2 linked regions of the Rubripirellula tenax genome follow. The protein of the gene in region 2 binds, or shares a complex with, the protein of the main gene of each other region. Links are inferred from orthologs where the notes say so. Each region holds a gene or a part of one and is shown on either strand. Other genes may lie near its edges.

The links. The genes of interacting proteins can lie anywhere in the genome.
Region 1: the proteins of Poly51_RS10780 (region 2) and accD are in contact, whole or in part, in a solved structure (PDB 8UXZ), measured with the Escherichia coli proteins. The link is inferred for Rubripirellula tenax from one-to-one orthologs.

Annotation. Positions count from the first base shown.
Region 1 is NZ_SJPW01000003.1:51,126-54,428, reverse strand. Bases 447-3,303 are described here. They hold accD (acetyl-CoA carboxylase, carboxyltransferase subunit beta), read right to left. Parts: upstream 2,391-3,303; coding sequence 1,503-2,390; downstream 447-1,502. Other genes in these bases: Poly51_RS11150 (hypothetical protein), read right to left, coding at 2,723-3,303; Poly51_RS11160 (serine/threonine protein kinase), read right to left, coding at 447-1,338. Outside these bases: Poly51_RS11170 (hypothetical protein), read right to left, coding at 1-28; Poly51_RS11165 (hypothetical protein), read left to right, coding at 141-353; more of Poly51_RS11160, read right to left, coding at 430-446.
Region 2 is NZ_SJPW01000002.1:1,350,828-1,354,709, reverse strand. The notes cover bases 450-3,439. They hold Poly51_RS10780 (acetyl-CoA carboxylase carboxyltransferase subunit alpha), read right to left. Parts: upstream 2,433-3,439; coding sequence 1,467-2,432; downstream 450-1,466. Other genes in these bases: Poly51_RS10775 (serine/threonine protein kinase), read right to left, coding at 2,432-3,400; Poly51_RS10785 (CvpA family protein), read left to right, coding at 450-1,094. Outside these bases: Poly51_RS10790 (metal-dependent hydrolase), read right to left, coding at 1-137; more of Poly51_RS10785, read left to right, coding at 363-449; Poly51_RS10770 (glycosyltransferase family 4 protein), read right to left, coding at 3,521-3,882. UniProt on the Escherichia coli protein: Component of the acetyl coenzyme A carboxylase (ACC) complex. First, biotin carboxylase catalyzes the carboxylation of biotin on its carrier protein (BCCP) and then the CO(2) group is transferred by the carboxyltransferase to acetyl-CoA to form malonyl-CoA.

The DNA.
Region 1 (3,303 bases), on a different replicon or contig from region 2:
CTGTGAAGGACTTCCCAAGTAGGGTCATGGGTGTTTTCCGTTAACGACGAGATCGACAAGGGACGTGCGGGCAATCTTGCCTGAATTACCACGCCCCCGAAGTATAGTTACGCGGAAAAACGAGTGTCAACGAATTCGCTATGAAAACCGCCATTGCCGGCACCTTTTACCGAATCGGAACCAAATACACGGCGCCGGCCGGATACGCATCGGGAATCGGTCGTGCCGATTATGCCAATTTTTCCGTTTTGAGGAGCTTTTGCCGCGCTGGAACAGCCATCCGGTGGTGGCCTACGGTCTTTTTCGACCAGTCGGGCAAGGGAATTGACTTCGTTTTGCTGCGGCCCGATTAGCAGCCTGTTGAAAAAAGGGGCTGACTTAGGGGACGTCGAACGTCGGAGAGGGTCAGACCCCTTTTTCAACAGGCTGTTAGGCGTCCGAATCGACGAAGGCCTTTTCGACGTTTCGGATTCCGTGCAGAAATTGATCCATGTCCTCCGTTCGCTGTTCGACCACGGGATTGAGCGCGTTCATGATGGTCCGCGCCAGTCGCGGGTCGACGTTGGGGCATCGCTCGATCAGGTCTTTGGGAGGCCTCGAATCGTGTTGGAGCGCTGCTCGCCCGTTGAGCATCTCGCTCTGCCAGGGGTGAAAAAAACAAACGAGGCAGTAACACGTCACGCCAAACGAGAAAATGTCGACGCGTTTGTCGGTCGGTCGTCGGCGAACGATCTCTGGAGACATGTAAAGCGGCGTCCCCGTCCGATTGCCGGCAACCATAAAAGGGGCGGTTGCAGGGACCGTCAGCCCGAAGTCGATCAGTTTGACACCGGTCGTTTCCGGCAAGCAAATGAAGTTTCGCGGGCAAATGTCTCGGTGAATGAAGCCTTGGCTGTGGACATATTTCAGCGATTCGGCCATATCCCGAATCATCAGCATTCGGCGTCCCGTCACATGATGTTCTTGCTTTTGAACGACGATGTTTTGAAGACTCGGTCCACCGACGTATTCCATCACAATGACCGGTTCGCCCTTCAGCGACGTTCCGATTTCGTAGGTTTCGACGACCTTGGGATGCTTCATTTGCATCGCGATTTGGCCTTCGGACGGTTTGTTCAGGCCTTTGAATCGAGCCTCGAACAACTCCATCTTTTCGATATCCAGAATCTTCACTCCGACCATCCGGTCGTTGTGTTCGCGATCTTTCGCGACGAAAAAGTTGGCCATCGTTCCCGTCACTGCCGTCCGCTGGCGGGCGAACCGTCCGGCAACGTCAATCCGTCCGCCCGTGCTGGGGCCGGATTTGAACGCGGACTTGATGGAATCGAAAAGACTCATGGCGGAGTAGGAGTAGGTGACAGGTTTTAGGTGACAGGTGACAGGAAAAAGCGATGACTCAACCCCCTTTAGTTTAGGTCCAGATTGGGCAAGCTGAAACTGGATTCCAGGTGCCTATGCCCCGAAACCTGTTACCTGTGACCTGAAGCCTGTCACCTATCCCGCTATTTTCCGCAATAGTCGATTGCGCGGGCGATTTCGCTCTTGAGGTGCTTGCGTGTGACGATTCGGTCGATGTAGCCGTGTTCGAGGAGGAATTCGCTGGTTTGGAATCCCTCAGGCAATTCGATTCCGATGGTGGCTTTGATGGTCCGTGGCCCGGCGAACCCAATCAGAGCTTTGGGTTCGGCGAACACCAAATCGCCAAGCGATGCGAAACTTGCGGCGACGCCACCCATGGTTGGGTTGGTCAAAACGCTGATGAACAGTCCGCCGGACTCGTCATAGCGTGCAAGTGCCGCGGAGACCTTCGCCATCTGCATCAGCGACAGGATTCCTTCGTGCATTCGGGCACCGCCGCCCGACGCCGAGATGATGATCAGTGGCAGCCCGTCGTCCGTGGCACGTTCGATCAAACGCGTCAGGCGTTCGCCGACCACCGAGCCCATGCTTCCCATGATGAACGCACTATCGGTGACCGCAAACGCCACTCGACGAGCCCGAACCATTCCGGTTCCCGTCATCGCAGCATCGGTCAAACCCGTGCGTTTTTGCTCGCCGACAAGCCGGTCGGCGTACTTTCGTCGATCCGAAAACTCCAGCGGGTCGACCGGCCGAAGGGATTCGTTCATCGGCTCAAACGTGCCTTCGTCCAACACTTGAGCGATTCGATCAATTGCCGAAACGTAAAAGTGATGTTCGCACTTGGGGCAAACGTTCAGCCGTTGTTCGACTTCTTTTTTGTAAACCGACGATCCGCATCCCGGACACTTCAGCCAAAGTCCTTCCGGCACACCGCGTTTCTTTGGTGGCACGGGTGTATCGTCGGACGATGACACGGGTGTTTCCTCAGACATCGCGGGACCAGCAGGGTTGGAATCGACAGTGGACATGCAAAATTATTTCTTGCGGTGACGAATTTTCGCTCGCATACGGCGTTTTTTACGTCCCACTTTTCGTCGACCTTTTCCCGTTCTCTTAGTACCCACCTAGTCAAATCTCCCATGGTATTGCGTCGAAAACAGAGCGTCGTTCGACATCAAGGCATAATCTTCCCGTCGAAAACGAAAGTCCGATTCGGTCCCGTAGCGTACCAAATCGCGGCACGGCGGCAAGTCGGATACCGGATCGGCCATTCGGCGTCGAATTCCGCGTCATCGGGGGCGGCGATGAAACCTCATCCGCCAGCCCTCAAATTGTGTGTTTTCCTGTGCGATCCACCGGGTTAACCGTTGGTGACTTCGGAATCACGGCTGTAGACGGCTAGCGCCGACTCGAACGTTTGGCCGTTGATCTTGAAGACCGGTTGGGCATCGGTGTGCCGGTTGCAGTGATCGACCAGCACGCGATAGAGCAGCCGAAACAGATGACGAGGCACGCGTAGCGACTGGAATGCGGCCAGCAATCGTTCGTAACTTACATCGTCGGCGAACAAGTCCTTTGGTTCCGGCGACCGTCCGTCTGCGGCGCACGCCAACATCCGGGCACGGGCCAGGTCGTAGAGCGCCTCGCCGGTCCACTGGAACGCCGGGATGACGTTTTGCTTATCCAGCCGGGCCCGTTCATGAAATTCACGAGTCTCGCGTTCGATATCGCGGTGCAGCTCTTGCGGCAAGAAAATCTTGAAACCGATACCGGGGTGCTTCAAAAGTTTGTTGTCCAGAATCGGCCAAACGAAACGTTGCATCAATTCGGCCTTGCCGCCGGTCATGTGCGGTTCGTCCACGCGGTCCATCAACACAACGACGCCGCTGTAACCCAATCGCAACAGGATCGCCCGAAACTTGTTGAGCAACTCGTAGCGAT
Region 2 (3,882 bases):
AGCATGCCGCTGACCGCGCAGAGTCCACCGGCCAATAGTCCGCTTTCGATGGACATGGATTGCGAGACAACACCCCAGTAGCCGTATCCGACTCCGACGAGCGTGCTTCCGGTTATGTGCGATTTAAAATCTGCCACTCGGTTGGCCAGGGCAGGGTAGTGGACGAAAAATTTCCAGCCCTTCGTAAATACTCAATTTAGGGTGGCCAACGCCAGCGCAACCCAGATTGATCTTCGAGCATTCGACGCCGATCGCTATGATCCGGTCACGGTGAGCCCGAAGGTTTTTGCTATCAACGCCCTTCCCTTGTTTTCACCCTGTCGTTTCGTTCGCATTTTCTCCCCGTCGCATGGATGTGTTTGATGGAGATTTATGACATCGTGATGTTGGTCGTGCTTATCAGCGCGACGCTTTACGGCGCTGTCAAAGGATTCGCATGGCAACTGGCTTCGATCGCATCGATCTTGGGCAGCTACATCGTCGCATTGAAGTTGCGTGAACCGTTCGCGCAATCGATCAGTGTCGAGGCGCCGTGGAATCGTTTTCTGGCGATGCTGATCCTTTACGTTGGAACGTCGCTGCTAATTTGGGTCGCGTTTCGAATGGTCAGCGGATCAATCGATCGGATGAAACTTCGCGAGTTCGACAACCACATCGGCGCGGTTTTCGGGCTGTTCAAAGGCGGCCTGTGCTGCATCCTGGTCACGATGTTTGCGGTCACGCTTTCTGGTGAGCGGGTTCGCGAAGCGGTCGTCAGCAGCAAAAGTGGGATTTACATCGCAAAAGTTCTTGACCGCAGCCAATCTGTGACCCCGCCCGAAATCCACGACATCATCGGTCCGTACATCGAGCGTTTCGAAAGTCAGTTCGCAGCCGGATCGACAGACGCGGGTGGGACCAGTCCCGGTGGTGGTGCGATCGAATCCGCCGCGTCCTGGTTGGCGTCCGGGCCAGTTTCACCAAGTACCCAATCGGGGCCCCAATCGAACTCTAGCTCGATCCCGTGGCAACCGTCGGCCGTCACGTCGGAGGACGCCCGAAATTGGGCCGCCCAGCAGGCTCGCCAAGCTGTCGAATCGACCTTTCAAAGATGACGCGTTAGCGTGCTTGGCGATCGGTCGCGATGATGTTTTGAAGCGTTGTTTCGAAGCCATGTTCGGAGTCGAAATCCGAGTCGAAATTTTGACGGTTGTCGGCGAGAGTTTCTGCACGAAATTCTGCCCGCTGACGAACGAAGCAAACGATCTAGGGCATGGCTATCGCACGTACCGTTGGGACACAGCGATCCGATGCAGGGTACGGTTCACGGGTACGGTTCACGGGAATGGTACGTCCCGGCACGGGAAAGAGCAGAAACGCGTCATACATGGGGATTTCGATACCTCGAATACAACATAAGAGGCATTATCGGACGTTGCGGGGCGGTCGCGATTGCTCGGTAATTGCCGCTCTTCCCACCTGCTGGTCTATGCCGGCAGTTCCATGAAGACGCCGATGCGACGGAACTTTTCGTAGCGGCTATCAACCAGTTCCTGGCCCGTTTTCGTTTCCAATTCGGTGAGCGTTCGCGACAGATAAGTCTTCAGCCGCGATGCCATTTGGTGGTGATCGCGATGCGCGCCGCCGAGCGGTTCTTCGAGCACGTCATCGACGACTCCAAGCTTCTTCAAATCGCGGCTGGTGAAGCGCAGTGCGGCGGCGGCTTTGGGTGCATGTTCATGACTCTTCCAGAGGATTCCGGCGCAGCCTTCGGGGCTGATCACGCTGTAGTAGGCATGCTCCAAAACCGCCACTTTGTCGCCGACGCCGATCCCCAGTGCACCGCCTGATCCGCCTTCGCCGATGACGACACAGATGACCGGCGTCTTCAGCCGGCTCATCATGAACATGCTCTCGGCGATGACTTGGGCCTGGCCGCGCTCTTCCGCACCGATTCCAGGGTAAGCGCCGGGTGTATCGATAAAACAAATTAGCGGCAGTCGGTACTTTTCGGCCAATCGCATTTTGACCATCGCCTTGCGATAGCCTTCGGGGTGCGCACAACCGAAGTGGCACGCGGCGCGCTCTTTGTACGTTCGCCCCTTTTGGTGTCCGAGCACCATCACCTTGAAGCGGTCCAGTTTGGCGAAACCCGAAAGCATCGCGCGATCGTCGCCAAAGTGTTTGTCGCCGTGCAGTTCGACAAACTCATCGAATGCCAAGTTCAAGTAGTCTCGCGTGTAGGGACGGTTCTTATGGCGAGACACTTGAACGGTCTGCCACGCGTTCAACGTGCTGTACGTTTCGCGAAGTTGTTTGACCAACTCGAGCCGCAGCGATCGCATTTCCGTTTCGACTTCGTCGGTCCGATCGGTCTGACGTTCAAGCGTTGCGATACGTTCTTCCAGAATCGCAATGTTCGATTCAAATTCTAGTCCAGGGCCGCCACTCATTATCGTCCTCCCGTTGCTTGTTGACCGCTGCCGTCGTCGTCATCATCCAGTAGTCCCTGGTCCTTCATCAACATGTCCTCGGCACCTCGGATGCCCGGCATGCTGTCAAAGACACTGATCTTCGGTTTGCGAGGCCGTTTGTTGAAGATTTCAATACCGCGCAATACCTTCAGAAACTCCCACATCGACGGCGGGCGACTGTCTGGTTTCTTGGCCATCATGCTTTTGACCAAGTCTGCAAACTCGCGGCTGACGTTGTCGTTGTGAACGATGGGGCTGGGGACCGATGCGGTCAAGTGTTTGTTTAGCAAGTCGTTGGGCGTATCGCCCGTATACGGCGGTTTGCCGGTTACCAATTCATAGAGGACGCAGCCGAACGCGTAGATATCCGTTCGCTCATCGCACACCTTACGACGAATTTGTTCGGGGGCCATGTAACTGCGTGTACCCCGAGCGACCTTCGAACTGTAGAGCAGCTTGCTCAAGCCCGTTTTCTTTTTTTCAGAAATCGTAAAGTCAATCAGCTTCACAACCCCTTCGCGGCTGACCAGAAAATTATCCGGCTTGATATCGAGGTGAATCCAATTCTTGGTGTGCATGTAATACAAACCCTCGGCTGCTTGTTCGACGATCTTGTCAAGCATGAAGGCGAGTGATTCAGGTCCGCGACGGAGCGCCTGCTTCATGTTCAGTTCGCTGAACAATTCGAGCACCAGGTAGACGCGTCCATTGTCTTCGCGATAGTCGATGACCTTGATGATCCGCGGACTGGCCAAATCCTTGGCGACGTTGTACTCGTGCTTCAGCAGCGCGATCTCTGCCTTGTCGGCCTTGTTCTCACGCAGCATTTTCAACGCAAAGCGGTCTTGCGTGTTTTCGTCAATCGCTTCCCAGATATCCGCTGTACTGCCTTGACGGATCAAACGGGCAAGTCGGTACGGGCCAAGGAAGTCGCGTGATTTCGACATGGATCAGATGGCTGGGAACGGAAGATGAAGGGCGATGCAATCAATATTGTCGGTCAGGTAATTCGACATGATAACGCAAGCTTTCACCACCCGGGTAGTTCGCCCGCCGACGCCCCTGGATTACGTTTGGGCCAATACCTGCTGGTAAAGACGGCGAATTTCGCGTGTCATGGTCTGGTGGCGGAATTGGTCGGTAAAACGCGACTGCCCTTCCCCGCCCATCCGACGTCGCATCGCTTCGTCCGCGGCCAAGGAAACCATCGCCTGGGCTAATCCGGAAATGTCCTGGGGATCGACCAAGAATCCCGTCTCGCCGTTGATCGCAACCTCACGGGCCCCGTCGACGTCGTAGCTAATGATCGGTTTGCCAGCGATCAAAGCTTGGGGAAGCGCGCGGGCAAGCCCCTCTCGATAGGACGTGTGGGCAAGCACATCCATTGCACCAATCAGCGACGGCACTTCTGCTGGCGGCACCAGTCCGG